Regions from separate parts of the Streptomyces sp. NPDC051940 genome, predicted to be linked through region 1. Evidence: riboswitches for the same ligand, from Rfam matches in the RefSeq annotation. Region 1 holds a riboswitch; the other holds the start of a gene.
The links. A riboswitch is a leader RNA that binds a small molecule or an ion and turns the genes downstream of it on or off. The one in region 1 is predicted to bind glycine.
Positions count from the first base shown of each region.

Region 2: linked by a shared signal. The riboswitch ahead of gcvT (glycine cleavage system aminomethyltransferase GcvT) and the one ahead of gcvP (aminomethyl-transferring glycine dehydrogenase) in region 1 are both predicted to bind glycine.

Region 1 is NZ_JBFAXR010000020.1:67,881-74,694, reverse strand. It holds gene AB0M28_RS11375 (MerR family transcriptional regulator) at 1-125, shown strand, start outside; gene AB0M28_RS11370 (bifunctional nuclease family protein) at 210-683, shown strand; gene AB0M28_RS11365 (MerR family transcriptional regulator) at 949-1,455, shown strand; gene AB0M28_RS11360 (DNA polymerase IV) at 1,530-2,867, shown strand; gene AB0M28_RS11355 (hypothetical protein) at 3,250-3,378, shown strand; gene AB0M28_RS11350 (PRC-barrel domain-containing protein) at 3,454-3,834, opposite strand; glycine riboswitch at 4,006-4,106, shown strand; gene gcvP (aminomethyl-transferring glycine dehydrogenase) at 4,271-6,814, shown strand, end outside.
Region 2 is NZ_JBFAXR010000121.1:15,945-22,758, forward strand. It holds gene AB0M28_RS32375 (L-serine ammonia-lyase) at 1-454, opposite strand, end outside; gene glyA (serine hydroxymethyltransferase) at 805-2,076, opposite strand; gene gcvH (glycine cleavage system protein GcvH) at 2,089-2,466, opposite strand; gene gcvT (glycine cleavage system aminomethyltransferase GcvT) at 2,546-3,661, opposite strand; glycine riboswitch at 3,812-3,919, opposite strand; gene AB0M28_RS32395 (AAA family ATPase) at 4,052-4,678, shown strand; gene AB0M28_RS32400 (enhanced serine sensitivity protein SseB C-terminal domain-containing protein) at 4,690-5,439, shown strand; gene AB0M28_RS32405 (enhanced serine sensitivity protein SseB C-terminal domain-containing protein) at 5,602-6,345, shown strand; gene AB0M28_RS32410 (ABC transporter permease) at 6,772-6,814, shown strand, end outside.

The DNA.
Region 1 (6,814 bases):
TGCGGCGCCATCGCAGCTCCCGTACCCGGGCCGAGGCGGAGGCGGCGGCCCAGGAGCTGATCGGCCTATCCAGCCGGTTGCACTCCGTACTCCTGCAGTCGGCGTTGCGTGCCCGCAAAGGCTGAAATCGGGCCATCCGCACCCCAACCGGTCGGGCCGTCGGCCTGCCCGACTACCCAAACCCGTCGGAGACGGCCTAGGGTTGCTGTGTGAACGAGCTCGACGTCGTCGGTGTCCGGGTTGAAATGCCCTCCAATCAGCCGATCGTTCTCCTGCGGGAAGTGGGCGGCGACCGGTACCTCCCCATCTGGATCGGACCGGGGGAGGCGACCGCGATCGCATTCGCCCAGCAGGGCATGACGCCCGCCCGTCCGCTCACCCACGACCTGTTCAAGGACGTCCTCGACGCCGTGGGCCAGCGACTGGCGGAGGTCCGGATCACGGACCTGCGGGAGGGTGTCTTCTACGCCGAGCTGGTGTTCGCCTCCGGGGCCGAGGTCTCCGCCCGCCCCTCCGACGCCATAGCGCTGGCCCTGCGCACGGGTACGCCGATCTACGGCAGCGACGGGGTGCTGGACGACGCGGGCATCGCGATCCCGGACGAGCAGGAGGACGAGGTGGAGAAGTTCCGCGAGTTCCTCGACCAGATCTCGCCCGAGGATTTCGGGACGAGCCAGCAGTAGTCCGGACAAGCCGGCGGTGGTGTGCAAGTCAGAAGAGCAGACTGCCTCACGCGCGCGCCTGCTAAACCACCCGTAGGGTGATTATCACTCGGCGTGCCGAGTGTGGCGTTCGTTGACGGACCCCGGGTGACTGCCTACCGTCGGACAGGCAGGTCAGGGAGCGGAGGTCGGCGTGAGATCCACCGGCAACGAAATGACGGCAGGGGCGGGCCCTTCTGATGGCCCCTTCCCGCTCCACGGACGATCCCTGCAGGGGGCGGCCACTGTGAGCTCCGGCGAAACCATCGGCTACCGCGGGCCCACGGCCTGCGCCGCGGCCGGCATCACCTACCGCCAGCTGGACTACTGGGCCCGTACGGGGCTGGTCGAGCCGAGCGTCCGCCCCGCCTACGGCTCGGGCACGCAGCGCCTCTACGGGGCGCGTGACGTGGTGGTGCTCAAGATCGTGAAGCGGCTGCTGGACACGGGCGTGTCGCTCCAGAGCATCCGCACGGCGGTGCGGCACCTGTCGGCGAGCAGCTCCTCCGATCTGCAGCAGATGACGCTCATCTGCGACGGTGCCACGGTGTACGAGTGCACCTCGCCGGACGAGCTGGTCGAGCTGCTGTCGGGCGGCCAGGGGATCTTCGGGATCTCCGTCGGCGCGGTCTGGCGCGACGTCCAGGGCGCCCTCACCCAGCTGCACGGGGAGCGCGTGGACACGGGTGAGACGCTGCTGGGCGACAGCCAGAGCGACGAGCTGGCCGCGCGCCGGCGGGGCCGGGCGGGCTGAGGGCACCCTGGGGCCGCTGTGTCCCGTGGTCTCCTGACTGACGTTGTCAGTGGTGTGGTGCACCATTCGGAGTTGTGAAGGCAGCACCCACCATCCTCCATCTGGACATGGACGCGTTCTTCGCTGCCGTCGAACAGGCCGCGAAGCCCAGTCTGCGCGGCAAACCGGTGGTCGTCGGGGGCATCGGCCCGCGTGGGGTGGTGGCCACGGCCTCTTACGAGGCGCGGGTGTACGGGGTCCACTCCGCGATGCCGACCGCGCAGGCGCGGCGGCGGTGCCCGAACGCGGCGTACCTCGTGCCGCGCTTCGGTGTCTACCGGCAGGTGAGCGACCGCGTCATGGCGCTGCTGAGCGAGCTGTCGCCGCTGGTGGAGCCGCTCAGCCTGGACGAGGCGTTCGTCGATCTGGAGGCCGGGGGAGTGGCATCGGACGAGGCGGCCGCGCGCCGGGTCGCCGAGCGGCTGCGCGCCGACATCCGGGCCCAGACGGGGCTGTCGGGGTCGGTGGGGCTGGCGGGGTCCAAGATGCTCGCGAAGATGGCGTCCGAGATGGCCAAGCCGGACGGGCTGGTTGTCGTCCCGCCCGGCACGGAGCGCGAACTGCTCGCCCCGATGCCCGTACGGGCCCTGCCGGGCGTCGGCCCCGCCACGGCCGAGACCCTGCGGCGCGCCGGGCTCTCGACGATCGAGCAGGTCACCGAGGCTGGCGAGGACGAGCTCGTACGACTGCTGGGCAAGGCGCACGGTGTCTGGGTGTCCGCGATGGCCCTCGGCCACGACGAGCGGCCGGTGGTCGCGGAGCGTGACGCCAAGTCGGTGTCCGTGGAGGACACCTTCGACGTGGACCTGCACGACCGGATCCGGATCCGCACGGAGGTGGCGCGGCTCGCGGACCGGTGCGTGGTGCGGCTGCGGGGCGCGGGGCGGTCGGGGCGGACGGTGGTGCTCAAGGTGCGGCGGTACGACTTCTCGACGCTGACCCGGTCCGAGACGCTGCGCGGGCCGACGGACGACCCCGTGGTGGTCCGTGAGGCGGCGGAGCGGCTGCTGGAGTCCGTGGACACCACGGGCGGCGTCCGGCTGCTCGGCGTGGGCGTCTCCGGGCTGGCGGACTACACCCAGGAGGACCTCTTCGCCCAGGCCGAGCAGGCGGCCGCGCCGGTGCCGGAGCCGGCTCCCGACGCGGCCGGGCCGGAACCCGCTCCGGAGCCGGAGACACGCCGGTGGCTGCCGGGGCTGGATGTGCGGCACGCCGAGTACGGGGCGGGCTGGGTGCAGGGGAGTGGGCTCGGGCGGGTCACGGTGCGGTTCGAGGGGCCGGGGGCGGTGGTGCCCGGGCGCGTGCGGACGTTTGCGTCCGACGACCCTGATCTGCAGGCGGCTGAGCCGCCTCCGCTCCTCCGCGACGGGTGACCCCGGGGCCCTGTGCCTATGGGACGGGTCGCCTGTCCGTGTCGGCGCCGCCCGCGCCTTCGGCGCGGGGTTGCCCCCGCCCACACGCCACCCGTTGCGGGTTGTCTTGCCTGACGTCGGCGCCTGGGGTGTGGGCGGCATCCGGTGTGGGGGTCGCGTTCCCCGCCTCGGTCAGCCCTCCGGGAGAGACGATGCTTGTCGGTGCGTGCCCGTCGCCACGGCTTGGCCGAGTTCGTGGGGCCGCGTTCCCGGCTTCGGACAGCCCGTGCGCCGGTACGGCCGGCTACTCGGCCGCGGGTGGTGCTCCGGCTTGAGCGGCCCACGTGGGTCGGCGGTGCTCCGCCTGGCCCTGCCCGCGTCAACCAGGAGCAGTCGGGCGCCGGTGGTTCCGGCCGAAGGCCGCAAGGAGGTCGCCGTCGCTCGCGGCGCGGCCGGTGCCATGGGTGTGACCGTCGTCACCGGCGTGTTCGCGGTGACCGGCGACCGGTGCCACCGGCGTGACCGCCCGTGACCGGCGCGGCTGCCGCAAGGGGCGGCCACCGTGGTCGGCGCGACCGCCCCTGCCGCGCGAGCCGCGCGGCCCGCGCTAGCCCTCCGCGCCCGCGATCCGGCCGAAGTCGTGGTCCTCCGGAGGGGGCGGGGTTCGCTCCGACGTGGGGAGGGCGAGGCCGTAGTGGTGGTAGAGCTGTAGTTCCTGTTCGGGGGAGAGGTGGCGGCCGACGCCGAAGTCGGGCGCGTCCTTGATCAGCTCCCGGTCGAAGGGGACCTGGAGCCCGCCTGAGGCCAGGGAACTGGGCTCGAGGGGGACGAACGCGTCACGGTGGAAGAGGCCCGTCCGGATCGCGGCCCACTGCGGCCGCCCCGTCGCATCGTCGAGGTAGACCTCGTCAACGGTGCCGATCTTCGTCCCATGCTCGTCGTACGCCTTGCATCCGATGAGGCTGCGGGGATCGATATCAGTCTGCACGGTCCCTCCAACGACTCGACTGTTCCGCTGGAACCACCCAATGCCAGATTGCGCCAAACGGCCACTCGAGGGAAACCACCCGGGTCCGCGGCGGCCCGCGAGGGCCCCCGCGGACGCCGCGCCACCGGCCGCCGGCACGCACCCCCGCGCTGGTACGCTTGCAGCGGCTGCAGACCCCGCGCGGGAGAGTCCGTCACCACGCACCACGACGACGGCGCCGAAGGAGCAAACCCTCCCCGGAATCTCTCAGGCACACGTACCGCACGGACGAGGTCACTCTGGAAAGCAGGGCCGGGCACACGCCCGGGCCTCACCGACGGTGAAAGCCGGCTCCCGGGCCGGTGAAGCTCTCAGGTTGAGATGACAGAGGGGGAGGCCGTTCGGGTGCCTGCCCTGGCGCCCCTCGAAGGTCGATCACGACCAGGAGGCCTTGTCGATGACCCCCACCCACCGCCCGACCCTCGCAGAGCTCGAGCGCGGCATCCCCTTCGAGCAGCGCCACATCGGCCCGGACCCCGAGGCCGAGGCCAAGATGCTGGCCCAGGTCGGCTACGGCTCCCTGGACGAGCTGACCGCCGCCGCCGTACCCGACGTGATCAAGGGCGCAGAGTCGCTCGCCCTGCCCGAGGCGCGCACCGAGGCCGAGGTCCTGGCCGAGCTGCGCGAGCTCGCCGACCGCAACCAGGTCCTCAGCTCCATGATCGGCCTGGGCTACTACGGCACCTTCACCCCGCCGGTCATCCTGCGCAACGTGATGGAGAACCCGGCCTGGTACACGGCGTACACCCCGTACCAGCCGGAGATCTCCCAGGGCCGGCTCGAGGCGCTGCTGAACTTCCAGACGGTCGTGGCCGACCTCACCGGCCTGCCCACCGCCGGCGCCTCCCTGCTCGACGAGGGCACCGCCGCCGCCGAGGCGATGGCGCTGTCCCGCCGGATGGGCAAGGTCAAGCAGGGCGTCTTCCTGGTCGACGCCGAGACCCTGCCGCAGACCGTCGCCGTGATCGAGACCCGCGCCGAGCCGACGGGCGTCGAGGTGGTCGTCGCCGACCTGAGCGAGGGCATCCCCGCGGAGATCGCCGAGCGCGGCGTCTTCGGCGTGCTGCTGCAGTACCCCGGCGCCTCCGGTGCCGTACGCGAGCTGAAGCCGCTCATCGAGCAGGCGCATGGGCTGGGCGCGGTCGTCACCGTGGCCGCCGATCTGCTGGCCCTCACGCTGCTGACCTCCCCGGGCGAGCTGGGCGCGGACATCGCCGTCGGCAACACCCAGCGCTTCGGCGTCCCGATGGGCTTCGGCGGTCCGCACGCCGGCTACATGTCGGTGCGCGAGAAGTTCGCCCGCAGCCTGCCCGGCCGACTGGTCGGCGTGTCCAAGGACGCCGACGGCGCCCAGGCGTACCGCCTCGCGCTGCAGACCCGTGAGCAGCACATCCGCCGCGAGAAGGCCACCTCCAACATCTGCACCGCGCAGGTGCTCCTCGCCGTGATGGCCGGGATGTACGCCGTGTACCACGGCCCCGACGGCCTGCGCGCGATCGCCCGCCGCACCCACCGCTACGCCGCGATCCTCGCCGCGGGCCTGACGGACGGCGGCGTGGAGCTCACCCAGGGCGCCTTCTTCGACACCCTCACTGCCCGCGTCCCCGGCCGCGCCGCCGAGGTCGTCGCCGCCGCCCGCGCGGCCGGCGTGAACCTCCGGCTGACCGACGCCGACCACGTCGGCATGGCCTGCGACGAGACCACGAACCGGGCCGTCGTCGAGGCCGTGTGGTCCGCCTTCGGCGTGACCGGCGACATCGAGGCGCTCGACGCCGGCATCTCGGACGCGCTGCCCGAGGGCCTGCTGCGCACCGACGAGGTCCTCACCCACCCCGTTTTCCACCAGCACCGCTCCGAGACGGCCATGCTGCGCTACCTGCGCAAGCTCGCCGACCGCGACTACGCGCTGGACCGCGGCATGATCCCGCTGGGTTCCTGCACGATGAAGCTGAACGCCACCACCGAGATGGAGCCGGTCACCTGGCCGGAGTTCGGCGCCCTGCACCCCTTCGCCCCCGCCGACCAGGCCGAGGGCTACCTCACCCTGATCCGTGAGCTGGAGGAGCGCCTCGCCGAGGTCACCGGCTACGACAAGGTCTCCATCCAGCCCAACGCGGGCTCCCAGGGCGAGCTGGCCGGTCTGCTGGCCGTCCGCGCGTACCACCGCGCCAACGGCGACACCGGCCGCACCGTCTGCCTGATCCCGTCCTCCGCGCACGGCACCAACGCCGCCAGCGCCGTGATGGCCGGCATGAAGGTCGTCGTGGTCGCCACCGCCGAGTCCGGCGACGTGGACGTCGAGGACCTGCACGCGAAGATCGAGAAGCACCGCGACGAGCTGGCCGTGCTGATGGTCACCTACCCGTCCACGCACGGTGTGTTCGAGGAGCAGATCACCGAGGTCTGCGCCGCGGTGCACGAGGCCGGCGGCCAGGTCTACGTCGACGGCGCCAACCTCAACGCGCTCGTCGGCCTCGCCAAGCCGGGCAAGTTCGGCGCGGACGTCTCGCACCTGAACCTGCACAAGACCTTCTGCATCCCGCACGGCGGCGGCGGCCCCGGCGTCGGCCCGGTCGCGGTGCGCGCGCACCTCGCCCCGTACCTGCCGAACCACCCGCTGCAGCCCACCGCCGGCCCGGAGACGGGCGTCGGCCCGATCTCCGCCGCCCCGTGGGGCTCCGCGGGCATCCTGCCCATCTCCTGGGCGTACGTCCGGCTGATGGGCGCCGAGGGCCTGCGCCGCGCGACCCAGGTCGCCGTGCTCAGCGCCAACTACGTCGCCAAGCGCCTCGAGCCGCACTACCCGGTGCTCTACACCGGCCCGAACGGCCTGGTCGCACACGAGTGCATCATCGACGTCCGGCCGCTGACCAAGGCGACCGGCGTGTCCATCGACGACGTCGCCAAGCGGCTCATCGACTACGGCTTCCACGCCCCGACG
Region 2 (6,814 bases), on a different contig from region 1:
AGTAGTACGTCTTCTCCAGCAGCGGGGCGCCCGCGGCGTCGTACGCGAAGAGCGTCATGCCGTTCGCGTGGTACGGCAGGGAGCGGCGCCGGTGCAGGACCAGGTCCTTGTCGGCGTCGAAGTCGAGGGTGTGGTCCTCGCCTATCTCCGCGCCGAGCAGGTGCAGCCGGCCGGTCTCGCGGATCCGCTCGACCTCCGAGTCCGCCCACTCGACGTTCACCGTGCGCGGGGAGTGGCCCTCCAGGCCCAGCAGCACGGCCTTCGGCGTGCCGTGGCCGTGGCCGGTGGCGCCCAGCGAGCCGAACAGCTCGGCGCGGACCCGGGCGGTGTGCGCGAGCAGACCCTCGTTCTTCAGCCGGCGCGCGAACATCCGCGCGGCGCGCATCGGGCCGACGGTGTGGGACGACGACGGGCCGATGCCGATGGAGAAGAGGTCGAAGACGGAGATTGCCACGGTGGCCGGACTCCCTTGTCCTGTCGTGGGTGGAACGGGGACGGACGCCGGTCCTGCCAGGGGTGGGGCGGGACTGCGGGGCCCGGTGGGCGCCGGGCCGCTCGGCCCGGTGGGCGCCAGGCCGTGAGGGCGGCGCGCTTGACGCCGCCCTCCCACCCAGTGTGCGCCCTGGGCAGGCGGAGGGCGGCATCCGTGCGGTGTGGGCCCGGTTACAGCCCGCGCGACGGCCGCCCGGCTGCGCCGGTTGTCAGTGGTCGCCGATAGCCTGGATGGGGCTTGGCCCCCGGGCGGGCGGGGACCGTTTTACGGGACGGTGCCGGGGCGGGACGACCCGCCCCGGCACCCCCGCCTCACAGACCCGGGTACAGCGGGTGCTTCTCGGCCAGCGCCGAGACGCGGGCGGACAGCGACGCGGCCTTGGCCTCGTCGAAGCCCGGCTTCAGCACCTCGGCGATGACGTCCGCGACCTCGCGGAAGTCCTCCGCCCGGAACCCGCGCGTCGCCAGCGCCGGCGAGCCGATCCGCAGGCCCGACGTCACCATCGGGGGGCGCGGGTCGTTCGGCACCGCGTTGCGGTTCACGGTGATGCCCACCGAGTGCAGCCGGTCCTCGGCCTGCTGGCCGTCCAGCTCGGAGTCGCGCAGGTCGACGAGGACCAGGTGCACGTCCGTACCGCCGGAGAGGACGGAGACGCCCGCCTCGCGCGCGTCGTCCTGCAGCAGGCGCTCTGCGATGATCTTCGCGCCCTCCAGGGTGCGCCGCTGGCGCTCCTTGAACTCCTCGCCGGCCGCGATCTTGAAGGACACCGCCTTCGCCGCGATCACGTGCTCCAGCGGGCCGCCCTGCTGACCCGGGAAGACCGCGGAGTTGATCTTCTTGGCCAGCTCCTGCTTCGACAGGATCACGCCACCGCGCGGACCGCCGAGGGTCTTGTGCGTGGTGGTCGTGACGATGTCCGCGTGCGGCACCGGGTTCGGGTGCAGGCCCGCGGCCACCAGGCCGGCGAAGTGCGCCATGTCCACCATGAGCAGCGCGCCGACCTCGTCCGCGATACGGCGGAACTCGGCGAAGTCCAGCTGGCGCGGGTACGCCGACCAGCCGGCGATGATCAGCTGCGGGCGGTGCTCCTTGGCCAGGCGCTCGACCTCGGCCATGTCGACCTGGCCGGTCTCGGCGTCCACGTGGTACGCGGCCACGTTGTAGAGCTTGCCGGAGAAGTTGATCTTCATGCCGTGGGTCAGGTGACCGCCGTGGGCCAGGTCCAGGCCCAGGATGGTGTCGCCCGGCTTCAGCACCGCGAACATCGCGGCGGCGTTCGCCGAGGCGCCCGAGTGGGGCTGCACGTTCGCGGCCTCGGCGCCGAACAGCGCCTTGATCCGGTCGCGCGCCAGGTCCTCGACCACGTCGACGTGCTCGCAGCCGCCGTAGTAGCGGCGGCCCGGGTAGCCCTCGGCGTACTTGTTGGTCAGCACCGAGCCCTGCGCCTCGAGGACCGCGACCGGCGCGAAGTTCTCCGACGCGATCATCTCGAGGGTCGACTGCTGGCGCTTGAGCTCGGCGTCCACGGCGGCGGCGACGTCCGGGTCGACCTCGTGGAGGGAGCCGTTCAGAAGGTTCGTCATCGTCCGTGGTCCTCAGCCCGCGGTGAACGCGGTGTACTCGTCGGCGGACAGCAGGTCCTCGGGCTCGTCCGAGATCCGGACCTTGAACAGCCAGCCGCCCTCGAACGGGGCGCTGTTCACGAGGGCCGGGTCGTCGACGACGTCCTGGTTGGCCGCGACGACCTCGCCCGTGACGGGGGAGTACAGGTCGCTCACGGACTTGGTGGACTCCAGCTCGCCGCAGGACTCGCCGGCGGTGACGGTGTCGCCGACCTCGGGGAGCTGGACGTAGACGACGTCACCGAGGGCGTCGGCGGCGTGGGCGGTGATCCCGATGGTGGCCACGCCGTCCTCGGCGGGGGAGAGCCACTCGTGTTCCTTGCTGTAGCGAAGCTGCGTGGGGTTGCTCATGGGGTGATTCTCCTGGATACGTGGGTGTGCTGCGTGACGGTACGGATACGGCGCGCTCGCGCCGGCGGATCGGAGGGGCTCAGCGCTCGCGCTTGTAGAACGGCAGGGCCACGACCTCGTACGGCTCGTGGGTGCCGCGGATGTCGACGCCGACGCCCGCCGTGCCCGGCGCGGCGTGGGCCGCGTCGACGTACGCCATGGCGATCGGCTTGCCCAGCGTGGGGGAGGGGGCGCCCGAGGTGACCTCGCCGACCACCTGACCGTCGGCGACCACGGCGAAGCCCGCGCGCGGCACCCGGCGGCCCTCGGCCACCAGGCCCACCAGGACGCGCGGCGGAGCCGCCTCGGCGCGCTCCGCGGCCTGCTCCAGCGCCTTGCGGCCGACGAAGTCCACCGGCTTGTCGAACTTCACGACCCGGCCGAGGCCCGCGTCGAAGGGGGTGAGCGCGGTCGTCAGCTCGTGCCCGTACAGCGGCATGCCCGCCTCCAGGCGCAGCGTGTCGCGGCAGGACAGCCCGCACGGGACGAGGCCGCGGTCCGCGCCCGCCGCCGTCAGGGCCTCCCACAGCGCCACGGCGTGCTCCGGGCGGACGAACAGCTCGAAGCCGTCCTCGCCGGTGTAGCCGGTCCGGGCGATGAGCGCCGGGACGCCGGCGACCGTGCCGGGCAGGCCGGCGTAGTACTTCAGCCCGTCGAGGTCCGCGTCCGTGACGGAGGCCAGGATCGCCGGGGACTCGGGGCCCTGGACGGCGATCAGGGCGTACGCCTCGCGGTCGTCCCGCACCTCGGCGTCGAAGCCGGGGGCGCGCTCGGTGAGCGCGTCCAGCACGACCTGGGCGTTGGAGGCGTTGGCGACGACCATGAACTCCTGGTCGGCGAGGCGGTAGACGATCAGGTCGTCCAGGATGCCGCCGTCCTCCTGGCAGATGTGCGTGTAGCGGGCGCGGCCCACACCCAGCACGGAGAGCCGGCCGACCAGCGCGTAGTCCAGCAGCTCGCCGGCCTGCTGGCCGGAGACGGTGATCTCGCCCATGTGGGAGAGGTCGAAGAGACCGGCGCGGGTGCGGACGGCGTTGTGCTCGTCGCGTTCGCTGCCGTAACGCAGCGGCATGTCCCAGCCGGCGAAGTCGGTCATGGTCGCGCCGAGGGCGCGGTGCGTGGCGTCGAGCGCCGTCAGACGCAGGGCAGAAGTCATGGTCAGGCTCCCGGACAGGGGTGGGCAGACATCCTCCCCCTCTGTCATCGGTACCTGAGAGGTTCGCCACAACCCCTCTTCGGGGGCGGCTTGCACCTTGGGTGAGGCGTTGTACCCGGTATGGATGCAATGCCCGCTTTTCAGAGCTGCCTCGCCCGCGCGGTACGGGGCCTGAGAGATTCCTGGGAGGGAGTTGCTCCTTCGGCGCCCGGCGGCCCTTTGCTGGAAAGGACTCCGGGACTCTCCCGCGCGGATTTGAGCGGCCGGTATGCAGTTTGGTGGGCCACATCATTGCATGCCCCGGACCGGTCCGGGGCAGGACGCCTCCTTGTCGGCGGGCTGCGCGCTTGCGACGCTGCACGGTACGACCGAACGGAGGGGGACGATCACGTGGAGGACTCGGGTCCGGGGGTGCGTACGGGGATCCCGGCGGTCTGCGCGCCGCGCGCCGCGCCGGCGCCGGCCGAACCGCGGCGGCGGCCGGTGCTGAGCTTTCCCGAGGGTGATGTGGTCGTCGTCTCCGGGCTGCCCGGCAGCGGGAAGTCCACCCTGATCCGGCGGACCGTGCCGGAGGGGGTGCAGCGCGTCGACTCGCAGAACGTCCGGGACCGCTGGGCCGCGGGGCCCGCGGGGCGGTGGCTGCCGTACGCCGTGTACCGGCCGCTGGTCCGCGTCTCCCACTACCGCGGGCTGCTGCGGGCGCTGCGCGGCGGGCACAGCCTCGTGGTGCACGACTGCGGGGTGCTGCCATGGGTGCGCTGGGGCATCGAGCGGTCCGTACGGCGGTCGGGGCGCGGGATGCACCTGGTGCTGCTCGACGTGGACCCGGAGACGGCGCTGGACGGGCAGACGGCGCGCGGGCGCCGGGTGTCGCGGTACGCGTTCGCCCGGCACCGCCGGGCCACGGGGCGGCTGCGGGCTGCGGTGGCGCGCGGGGGCACGGGCTATCCGGCGGTCGTGCTCGACCGGGCGGGGGCGGACGCGGTGCGGCGGTTCCGGTTCGGCTCCTTGGACTAGGCTCGCTGGCCGTGAGCATCCCGTCGCAGCTGCCCGAGCCGTCCTTCCCCGTGAACGAGCTGGAGGAGGTCCTCCAGGCCGCCCTCGGCGATCCCGGGGCCGTGCCGCGGCTGCTGGAGGTGCTCGGGCGCAGCCATCTGTGGGTGCCGCTGCCGGAGGGCGGCGGGCCCACGTCGGAGACCCTGCGGCTGCCCACGACGGAGATCGGCGGCGCGGCGTACGTACCGGTCTTCTCCTCGAAGGAGCAGTTCCTGGCGGTCGTGGGGACGCACATGTCCTTCACGGTCGCGCCCGCGCGGGAGTTCGCCCGGGGCCTGCCGCCGCAGCTCGGGATCGCGGTCAACCCCGGCGGTGCCGTCGGGATTCCGCTCCCGCCCGCGGCGGTGGCGGAGCTGGCGCGGGAGCGGTCCGCCCCGGGTGCGCCCAGCGGGGGCCGGGTCCGGCTGTACGAGCCGGACTGGCAGGACGATCCCGTCGACTTCCTCGCCGCCGCGCGGGCGGAGTTCGAGGCGACGCCCCAGGTGTACAGCGCGCGGCGCGGCCTCGCCGCGGTCGAGACCGGCCCGGCCCAGCTCTTCGTGGGCGTCGAGCTGTACGACCCGGCCGCGCCGGACGCCCGCGACGCAGCGCTCGCCGCGCTGGGCCGCGCGCTGGCCGCGCACCCGGTGACCTGGCCGGTCCAGCTCGTGTTCCTGGACGCGGCCGACGACCCGGTCATCGGCTGGCTCCGGGAGCGCGTGCGGCCGTTCTTCACCCGGTGACCCCCGGCGCGCGCACGGAACCGGGCGACACCGGGGGTCGGGGCTTCTGGGCGGGGGCCTAACCTGGTTGGATGGCCCACGCTGGGCGTACTTGCCGGACGAGGGGGCTGAGGGGACGTGAACGGGGGCGCGGGCAACGGGCTCGGGCGGCTGGTCGGTGACATGGCCCCGGGCCGCTACGAGGCGTACGAGCGCCTGCTCGAGGGCCTGGCCGAGGGCCAGGTCTGGATGCTGCTGTGGCAGGGGCGAAAGGGTTCGCCCGACGCCCAGTACGGCGGCATGGAGGTGGCCGGCCACGGCTACGTCCCCTGCGTGACCGGTGAGGAGCAGCTCGCCAAGAGTGGCTGGAACCGTGCGCACGAGGTGGTCTCGGGCCGCGACATCGCGTCCGCCCTCTACCCCGACCGCTGGGGCCTGTGGCTGGATCCGCACACCCCCGGCGGCGGCGTCGGCGTCCCCTGGCTGGACCTGCGCCGCGTCGTCGCGGGGCTGACGACGCTGCCCGCCGGACCGCTGCGGATCTCCGAACCGTCCGTGGACGTCCAGCAGTTCTACGCCCTGCTCGGCCAGAACGCGCACCGCACGCCCGCCGTACGCACCCTCACCCGCGCCTGGGTGCAGCCCGCCCTGGGCGAGCCGTATCTGGCGATCGGCCTCGATCTGTACGACGCGGGCGAGCAGTCCGTGACGGCCGCCCGCCGGATGATGCAGGACTCCGTGGCCGCGGTGCCGTCCGGCCTGCCCGTCTCCTCCGTCGCCCTGGCGGACGACTTCGACCCGGTCGCGATGTGGATGCGGGCGAACGCCCGCCCGTTCTTCGACCGCGGCGCCTTCGGCGGCGGCCCGGCCGGCGCCCCCTCCGGCTACGGCTACCCCCCGGCCCCGGGCTGGCGGCCGGCGGGCTGACGGGGCGGGCCAGGGGTCCCCCCCCGCGGCACTCTCGCGGCGCCGGAAACGCCGGGGAGCACATCCGGCGCACCCCCGCGAAACACCCCGTACACATCCTGAGACCGCTCCGCCCGATCCGCCCCCTTCGGAGCGAGATCACCGGATCGGTCGCCCAGTTGGGAATCCGCTCAGAACCGGCCGCTGTCCGTATAACGGAAACCTTCATCGCACATCACGGTTGCGCATCCATTCCCCGACAGGTCTGGTGTGTGATCGCGAACGCAATGAAGACTCCCGCACCAAGGGACGTTCCGTCCCGGGCGCGACACCTTCACAGACCGTTTGCGCACCACCAGCACGACTTGCACCAGTGATGAAGACCAGTCGCTCCCGTGCGGCAGGTATCAGGCCGGTCACCACCGGCCGAGAGGGGTCCCCACCACCATGACGGCACCTTTGCACGACACCAGCGCGGCGGAAACCGCAG